DNA from 3 places in the Bacillus sp. 1A genome. Region 2 is predicted to be linked to each of the others. Evidence: riboswitches for the same ligand, from Rfam matches in the RefSeq annotation. Region 2 holds a riboswitch; each other region holds the start of a gene.
The links. A riboswitch is a leader RNA that binds a small molecule or an ion and turns the genes downstream of it on or off. The one in region 2 is predicted to bind thiamine pyrophosphate.

Region 1 (3,288 bases), 4.1 Mb from region 2:
TCTTTTCTTGCTCGATTACGATCAAGTGGTACAACCCTCTCGGTTAAAGTAGTTATCGGTTGCTGCTCTACTACTAAAATTCGATTAGAAAGAAACAACGCTTCTTCCACATCATGAGTGATAAATAAAATTGTTTTTTCCCACTCTTTCCATTGTTCAAACAGCCATTCTTGCAAAGATGCCTTCGTTAAAGCGTCCAACGCGCTAAACGGTTCATCTAACAACAATATCTCCCCGCCTGTTAATAAAGTTCGAATAAAAGATACGCGTTGTCTCATACCACCAGATAAATCTTTCGGATATTTTGTCTCATACCCTTGTAAGCCAAATTTATGTAACAGTTCCTTTGCCTTTATTTGTGCTTCTTTCTTCTGTACACCTTGGCACTCTAGCGGTAGGGCAGCATTCTCAATAATCGTTCTCCATGGCAGGAGCATATCTTTTTGGGGCATATACCCTACAGGATGGCTCTTTATTTCTGTCAGCTCTATCTGTCCCGTACTTGCTTCTTCTAAACCTGTAATAAGGCGAAATAGAGTGCTTTTGCCGCATCCACTCGGTCCAATAATACTTACAAACTCTTTATCTTGTATAGAAGCATTTAATTCATTGATGATTGGTTTCTCATCATAATGAAAAGAAACATTATGAAACTGTAGTATGTTCTTGCTCCTCAAATCCCCACATCTCCTTACGATAGGACATATCCCAGAATAAATATTCAAATCGACTGGAATATAGGAATATCTCCTCTAATCGATCTAGCTCTTTGTCAGACTTTCCAACTGCCATTTCATTTAATAAATCGATTAACCAAATACAAAGGCTACCGTATTCTTCCGAACTATATCCTTGAATCCACTCACCAAAGAACTCATGATCTCTTGCTCCAGGAATATCGTTTAAACGCTTTCCAATTTCCCAGTAGCTCCACATACATGGAAGAAGTGCCGCTATTAATTCCGCAAGTGTGCCATTTTGAGATACAGACATCATGTAATTTGTATAGGCTAAATTTTTAGCAGATGGTTTTGCAGATTCTATCTCCTCTATAGAAATACCAAGTCTTTTTGCATATTGTTTATGGATTGTCATTTCTCCATTTAATATGCCATCAATTTGTTCAGCAAATTTCCCCATTACTTGTGGATTCGTTGCTTTTACAACACCAATCGCATATAGCTTTGCATAATCTAACAAATATAAATAATCTTGAATAATATAATACTGAAACTTATCTTTTTCTAATGTGCCATCTCCCATACCTACTACAAACGGGTGATTATGACTCATCTCCCAAACTGGTTGTACAGTTTCTAATAATCTATCGCAAAATTTCATTTCTCTATCCCCTTTCAATTTATATATCTAAATAAAAAACCACTTCTAAATAAGAAGTGGTTACAGCAAATAAAATTATAATTTATTCGTTGCTCCACTTCCCTTCGCTAGTATTACCTAGATCAGGTCTGTAAGGGTTAAGGATTATTCCTCTCTCAGCACAACAAGCACCCCTAGTGGTTTCAATATGAAATTTTCAAACAAAAAAGCCCCGTTTCTATACGCAAAGAAACGGGGATTCATTATTAGTGTCCGTATTGCTTCCCTACGCTAGCATAATCTAGATCAGGTAATGAAAAGGATCAAAGGCTTACGGCCTACTCTCAGCTGGCAACACCAGCTCTCCTAGCAAACTATGAAATTAACACTGTCAGTATAACACCGTAATAAGACATCATCAACTATTTTAATTTTCTCAATTGTCAACAAAATAACAAAACTATATAATACTTATATTCTATGTTAGAAATTATTATCCTAATTAATTGGATAAAAAGGAATCATTATCCTCAAAAAATTTATTTTTATATTGATTTCATATTACATTTATGTGAATACACCCACTATATTATATCTTTATACTATAATAAAATTACAACTATACAACTAGAGGAGGTCTCTATTATATGAATATGAAAGCTACTGCTTTAACAGCAACTACTGTCGCAATTGCCTCTTTACTTCCTTCTATGGGAGAAACAAATGTACAAACAGCCAACGCTGAACAATTATCTAATGTGAAAACTGGATATGTCAAAGTCGATCAAGTAGCCTTACATACAAAAGATAACGCAAATAGCTCTTCAATTGATACAATTCGCTTTAATACGAAAGTGAACATACTTGAAACAACTAATGGCTGGTATAAAGTATCCGTTAATAATAAAGTAGGTTACGTACAAAAAGATGCTATTCTACTAAAAAACAAACTTCAATCTAATAATCAATACATCGTTAATGCCAATGCATTAAACGTTCGTTCTGAACCTAATTTAGAATCTTCAATTTTAGATGTATTACCAAATGGAAAATTCGTTACCATTCAAGAAGAACAAGGCGAGTGGTATAAAATTTTACATAATGGCAAAACAGGTTACGTACAAAAAGCATTCGTATCTAATGGTTCACAACCTTTAGTAAAAGGCATCACAGTTCAAACTAATACGAAATACACAGTTGCAACACCTAAACTTAATGTACGTGGCAACGCTAGTACAAGTGGTGCACTACTTGGTTCATTACAAAATGGTACACAAATACAAGTAGTGGAAACTGTAGGAACTTGGTATAAAATTCGTTTTGGCACAGGATACGGATACGTGGCAAAACATTATGTGGTGCAAAATCAAATGCAATCACAAGCTCAAACGGCTCAACCTACTTCCATTCCAGCAGTTTTCAAATTCCCTACTCAAGGAAGAATTAGCTCAACCTTTGATATGCGTTGGGAACAAATGCATTATGGTATAGATATTGCAGCTCAAGGTAATGTCTCGATCCAGGCGGCAGCTGCAGGTAAAGTTGTGAAATCATATTATTCAGCTAGCTATGGCAATGTTGTGTTCATCGCCCATCAAATAAACGGGAAATTATATACGACAGTCTATGCACACATGAAAGATCGCACTGTACAAGCTGGTGATCAAGTACAAGCTGGACAATTAGTAGGTCATATGGGAAACACAGGTCATTCATACGGGCAACATCTTCATTTTGAATTACACAATGGAGAATGGAATTTTGAAAAAACAAATGCAGTAAACCCACTGCCATATTTAGTTAGGTAAATTGTATGCAACGCAATATCAATATACCTCTCTTAATTGAATACTTCGCCTTTTTAGGTTTAATCTGTTGTTTAATCATTTACAATACAAACACTGTATTTTTATCTATTATCATTGCTTTTGTTGCTTTAGAAATTATGATGGAATCCTTTCAAGTACA
Region 2 (3,288 bases):
ACGAAAGTTCAGCTTCCTGATGTAACAGGTCCTATAAATCCAATTTATAAAAATAGCATCTTCTTAGATAACATAAAAGAATTTCAAACTAATTTATTATTAAAAGAGAGCAAGCACATAAAATATGCAATACAAACAATGGACTATGAAAAAAATGATATTAAATATAAATTATTAATCAAGCCAACAAAAGAAAAAGATGGATCAGTAACTTATATATATGCGATGGCTTCTTTACAGCCTGTAGATGAAGCTGTACAAATGGTGCAAGATTACTACATTTACATCATTGCGTTTGTAGTCGTTCTCATTTTTCTAGCTTCGTTCTATTACTCTAAACAAATTGCAAAGCCGTTATTAAAAATAAATGATACAACGAAGAAAATAGCACATTTAGATTTCACAGAACAAATACCGATTACTTCAAAAGATGAAATTGGTGATTTATCGAAAAATATTAATGTATTATCTAATAAGCTCCATTCGCATATTGGACAGCTAGAACAAGACATTGAAAAAGAAAGAAAGTTAGAAAATACGAGGAAAGAATTCATTTCTGGTGTTTCGCATGAATTAAAAACGCCACTGAGTATTATGAAAAGCTGTATTTCTATTTTAAAAGATGGAGTAGCTGAGCATAAAAAAGAATACTATTTTCAGGCAATGGAACGAGAAGTAGATAAAATGGATACTTTAATTTTGGATATGCTGGAGTTAGCTAAATTTGAGTCAGGTACATATAAAATGAAAAAGGATGTATTTTATATTGATACAGTAATTGAAGATATATGTGAACACCTTTATGTGGACATAGAGAAAAAAGAACTTCATGTGCATAAAAATATATGTTCATTTGAAGTAGTCGCAAATCAAAGTCGGATTGAACAAGTAATCGTGAACTTCATTACGAATGCCATACGTTATACACCGAATACAGAGGATATTATTATTTCTACAATAGATGAGAAGGATCGTATAAAAGTGTGTATTGAAAATAAAGGTACTCACATTGAAGAAGAGCAATTAGATAAAATTTGGGACCGTTTTTATCGCGTGGATGCAGCACGTCATCGTTCACAAGGCGGGACGGGGCTTGGGCTTGCTATTTCTAAAAATATTTTAGAACTGCACGATGCTGAATATGGGGCAGAAAATACAGAAGATGGTGTATTATTTTACTTCTATTTACCGAAAAAAGCGTAGACAATGTAATCTACGCTTTTTTAATTTATTTTCATATTATCTTTACCTAATCTTTATTTTTAAGCGATATAATCTGATTAGAAAATGAGGTTATGTAAGGAGTAGATTAGCCGTGAATAGCAATTTACTAGGTTTGATGGTATTTATTTTTCTTTGTGCATTTATTGTATTTATTATTGATATTACTCACTGAGAATTTTGATATAAAAAAAGGCGCTAGTTAAGCGCCTTTTTTTTGTGAATTCATTTGATAAGCACTAATGCTCTTGAATAAACGTGGTGAAGTGATAAATAAAAATATAAGTAAAACGGTACATAGAATATAGGAACCAATCATTGTACTACCGTTAAATATTAAAGAATATAGGAAAGCCGATTGGCCTTTTGGTGCATATTGTCCCCAGAAAATGATACCAGCGATAAAGTGACAGAAGTAACGAGCTAGACTACCGATAAAAGTAGCGACGATAATGTATCCAATTACTTTCTTTCCTTGGTTTGGTTTTGATGAAGGTTTGTCTTTACGGCTACCTAAATTTGATTGCTCTTCGCTATTATCATTGGAAGTTAAAAGTGCTTTTTGAATTGGACGATAGAATAACCCAGCAAATCCAATGAATGCGAAAGCAACAAAGTATTCAATTAGTACTTGAATTGGTGTGACGATAATGGCATCGCCTACGACAATTTGTAATAATCCCCAAATTAAGCCTCCTAAGAAAGCCATTTTGAAGCCCCAGCGGTATGCGATAATAAAAATGGGAATCATAGCAAATGAAATGGAACCACCTGTTGCTGATATTTTGATTGAAAGTGGTAAAATGTCGATGACCAAGGCGAAGGCTGCAAGAATTGCAGATTCGATCATCGCTTGTAAATTGGTGTTACGCATGTTGTCTCCCCCTAAATCCAAGTTGTACAAAAAAGAATAGATATCATAGGAGGATACGAAATACGTAAATAAAAATGAGGTATGTATTTCGGACGTTTGCACAATCCCTGCGTTAGCATTAACTAACAGGTTCGAAGGGTCGGAACGAAGTGTTCCCTCTCAGCGGCATGGCTCCCCCAGTGATAACGAGATTCTTTATTTGCTACTGTTTTATTGTAAGCGAAATGGATGAGAATGGCAAACGAATACAGTATGACAATAATTGAAATAGAATTGTAGCGAAATGTTAATAAATATGAAGCAAAAGGGTATAGTACAAGAGAAATTGGGTGTGGTATAATTTTTTTGAAAATAATTATCATTCTCTTCTGAGGGGGAAGGTTATGAGCTTAGTAGATATTAAAATTGGAGAGAAAGTGTTAGTAAAAAGTATTCAGTCTTTAGATCAGCTATTAAAGCGTAGACTAGCTGCTTTCGGTCTTGCTGAAGGAAGCGAACTTCGCCTGAAACAGAAAGCGATGTTTAAAGGTCCTTGTACATTGGAGTGTCGTGGACAGTTAATTAGTATTCGTCATTGTGACGCGAAAATGATAAAGGTGGAATTAGCGTGAATAAGGTAGCTTTGCTAGGGAATCCGAATACAGGGAAGACATCATTATTTAATGCACTTACTGGTTCTTATGAATATGTAGGAAACTGGAGCGGTGTAACAGTAGAAAAGAAGGTTGGTAAATTAAAAGATAAGCAAGGAACATTAATTGATTTACCAGGTGTTTATGATTTAAATCCAGTTTCGCGTGATGAAGGTGTCGTTACGAATTTTCTACTAACAGACGAATTTCATCATATGTTAAATATTGTGGATTCTTCGCAATTTGAACGAAATATGCATTTAACGTTGCAGTTACTTGAATTTGGTAAGCCAGTTTCAATTGGTTTAAATATGGTCGATGTGGCAAAGCAACGAGGCATTGTAATTGATGTAAAACGATTATCAGAGCTATTAGGTGTAACAGTCGTTCCTGTCGTTGCAAGAAGTGGAAAAGGCTGTGAAGAACTACTTGCTACTCTTAAAGAAAATGACAAAAGTGAGAAAAAGCCATTCATTATTTCATATGGTTTACAAATGGATGAAGGAATTGGAGAGGTAATTTCTCTTTTAGAGAAAGCGAATTACGAGCATCCGAGATGGT
Region 3 (3,288 bases), 380 kb from region 2:
GCCTTATAGAAAATAGAAGCCCCCTTTGCTACCGTCTTAGCAAAGGGGGCTTCTTCTATATTTAAGTTAGGTACTACAGTGTGATCAATCAAGTAAAGAGGTGTAACGTGTTATTGGTATAAATGACTACCGGTGTCTTTAAATTCTTTCGCTTTCTCTTTCATCCCTTTTTCAATTGCTTCTGTCGTTTCTAAATCGTTGTCTTTCGCATATTCACGAATATCATGTGAAATTCTCATACTACAAAACTTCGGTCCACACATTGAACAGAAATGAGCCGTTTTCGCACCTTCTGCTGGCAATGTTTCATCGTGATATTCCATCGCACGTTCAGGGTCTAAAGATAAATTAAATTGATCGCGCCAACGGAATTCAAAGCGAGCTTTTGAAAGTGCATCATCACGCTGATGAGCCGTTTTGTGCCCTTTCGCAAGATCAGCTGCATGTGCAGCAATTTTGTACGTAATAACCCCCGTGCGAACATCATCTTTATTCGGTAAACCTAAATGTTCTTTCGGCGTTACATAACAAAGCATCGCCGTTCCAAACCAGCCAATCATCGCCGCTCCAATTGCCGATGTAATATGGTCATAACCTGGTGCAATATCTGTTGTTAACGGCCCCAGTGTATAGAACGGCGCGCCCTGACAAATATCAAGCTCTTTCTCCATATTCTCTTTAATTAAATGCATCGGTACATGCCCAGGTCCTTCAATCATCACTTGCACATCATGTTTCCAAGCAATCTTCGTTAATTCACCAAGTGTTTCAAGCTCAGAAAACTGTGCTTCGTCATTTGCATCTGCAATCGAACCTGGACGTAATCCATCTCCAAGAGAGAACGAAACATCATACTGCTTCATAATTTCACATATCTCTTCAAAATGAGTGTATAAGAAGTTTTCTTTATGATGGAATAAACACCACTGTGCCATAATTGAACCACCACGCGAAACGATACCTGTCGTACGCTTTGCAGTAATCGGAATGTAACGAAGTAATACGCCCGCGTGAATCGTAAAGTAATCCACACCTTGCTCCGCCTGCTCAATTAACGTATCACGATACACTTCCCACGTTAAATCTTCTGCAATTCCGTTTACTTTTTCCAGCGCTTGATAGATCGGTACAGTTCCAACTGGTACAGGCGCGTTACGAATAATCCACTCACGCGTCGTATGAATATTTTTACCTGTAGATAAATCCATAATCGTATCCGCACCCCAACGCGTTGCCCACGTCATCTTCTCTACTTCTTCTGCAATAGAAGAAGATACAGCAGAGTTTCCGATATTTGCATTGACCTTCACGTGAAAGTTACGGCCGATAATCATCGGTTCTGCTTCCGGATGGTTAATATTCGCTGGTAAAATGGCACGACCTTCCGCGATTTCCTTACGAACAAACTCAGGCTCTACTCCTTCACGAATCGCAACATATTCCATCTCAAACGTAATGATGCCATTACGCGCATAATGCATTTGCGTAACGTTTGCCCCTTGCTTTGCTCTAAGCGGCTGACGATCCATTTGCGGGAAAACAGGCGTATGTTTCAAAGCCACTTTCACACCGTCATCCTCTGGTTTTACTTCGCGCCCTTCGTATGCTTCTACATCTCCGCGCTCCAGGATCCAAGAGTGGCGCGGCGCCTGCAATCCCTTTTCCAGTTCCACTTTATACGCAGGATCTGTATAAGGACCGCTCGTATCATATACACGAATTGGCGGATTCGGAATACCGTTCGTTTCGCTTTGTTCAATCTCACGCATCGGCACTTTCATACCAGCGCGTGGTCCATCCACATACACTTTCTTACTTCCTGGTAAACTCGATTTCAATTCAATTTGCTCAGCTGAAACAGACTGTTTCATAACCTTTGTTGCCCCCCTGTACGTGACAAGGACAAGATATGGCCAGCGTATGCCAAAATAAAAAGAGCCAGGTCCATAAAAAAATAAGGACCTGGCTCATAAAGACATCATTATGTAAAGCCGTTAACTTCCCTACGCTGGTACGAGCCAGATCAGGTCCAAAGGGTTAAGAAGTTCACACGCTTCTCTCTCAGCCTACGCATACGTTAGGCACCCCTAGTTTATCACTGATTTAATTTTCAATACTTTCCCATCATACACGATAATCTGAAAAATGCAAAGTTTATTTCTTTTGTTGTTTATGGAATCATCCACGTTAAATAATATGCCTGTACATACGTCATAATACCAACAATAATTACGAAGAATAAACTATGCTTCACTGTAAAGCGGAATAAATCTGATTCTTTTCCAGCAAGTCCAACTGCTGCACAAGCAATTGCAATCGATTGCGGTGAAATCATTTTTCCTGTTACACCGCCCGTTGTATTTGCTGCAACGAGAAGTACTTCAGATACACCGACTTGCTGCGCTGTAATCGCTTGTAAATTCGAGAACAGTGCATTCGCTGACGTATCGGATCCTGTTAAAAATACACCGATCCAGCCTAGGAATGGTGAGAAGAACGGGAATAGTCCGCCAGTTCCTGCAAGTGCTAATGCTAATGTAGAAGATAGACCAGAATAGTTTGCGATAAACGCGAATCCTAATACGAATCCGATAGATAGAATTGGCATCTTAAGCTCATTTAACGTTTCTTTAAATGTTACTACTGCATCTTTTGCACTCATTTTCAAAATAAAGATAGAAATGATACAAGCAATTAAAATTGCTGTTCCCGTCGCTGATAAAATATCTAATTTCAAGATTGCTTCATAAGGCGTCGGTTTATTTACAATTGGCTCTGCTTTCATTACTAAATTGTGTAAGCCTGGAACTTCAAACTTAAACACAAGGCTTTCCAAAGCACCGCCTGGAGCAAATAATGCTTTAAAGAAACTTTGGCTCCAAATGACTACCATCACAGTTAAAATAATGAATGGAGACCATGCTTTTACTACTTTTCCTACCGTTAGTTTCGGCATAGATATCGCCGTTGCTGCTACTTCACTATTTGCTTCTTTAGACTGATAGATTTCTTTCGGCTGCCAAACTTTTAAGAATAGCGATAAACTCACTAAACTTACAAGTGCCGACGTAATATCCGGAAGTTCTGGTCCTAAGAACGTCGCTGTAATGAACTGCGTAATTGCAAATGAACTACCTGCTACAAATAGAGCCGGCCATGTTTGTCTTACTCCTTTAAATCCATCCATTAAAAATACGATAAAGAACGGAACAAATAATGATAAGAACGGTAATTGATGCCCAGCCATTTGTCCAATTTTATGCGGATCAATACCTGTTACTTGTCCAG

Region 1: another riboswitch for thiamine pyrophosphate. It lies ahead of tenA (thiaminase II); the one in region 2 lies ahead of ACUN0F_RS08800 (energy-coupled thiamine transporter ThiT).
Region 3: another riboswitch for thiamine pyrophosphate. It lies ahead of thiC (phosphomethylpyrimidine synthase ThiC); the one in region 2 lies ahead of ACUN0F_RS08800 (energy-coupled thiamine transporter ThiT).

Annotation. Positions count from the first base shown of each region.
Region 1 covers NZ_JBQYLZ010000001.1:5,826,600-5,829,887, forward strand. Annotated here, with positions in the region: gene ACUN0F_RS29865 (ABC transporter ATP-binding protein) at 1-677, opposite strand, end outside; gene tenA (thiaminase II) at 646-1,341, opposite strand; TPP riboswitch at 1,424-1,526, opposite strand; TPP riboswitch at 1,587-1,698, opposite strand; gene ACUN0F_RS29875 (SH3 domain-containing protein) at 1,968-3,128, shown strand; gene ACUN0F_RS29880 (hypothetical protein) at 3,134-3,288, shown strand, end outside.
Region 2 covers NZ_JBQYLZ010000001.1:1,745,266-1,748,553, forward strand. Annotated here, with positions in the region: gene ACUN0F_RS08795 (sensor histidine kinase) at 1-1,203, shown strand, start outside; gene ACUN0F_RS08800 (energy-coupled thiamine transporter ThiT) at 1,424-2,095, opposite strand; TPP riboswitch at 2,182-2,283, opposite strand; gene ACUN0F_RS08805 (FeoA family protein) at 2,479-2,706, shown strand; gene feoB (ferrous iron transport protein B) at 2,703-3,288, shown strand, end outside.
Region 3 covers NZ_JBQYLZ010000001.1:1,366,478-1,369,765, reverse strand. Annotated here, with positions in the region: gene ACUN0F_RS06835 (arsenic transporter) at 1-9, shown strand, start outside; gene thiC (phosphomethylpyrimidine synthase ThiC) at 111-1,871, opposite strand; TPP riboswitch at 1,984-2,099, opposite strand; gene lldP (L-lactate permease) at 2,171-3,288, opposite strand, start outside.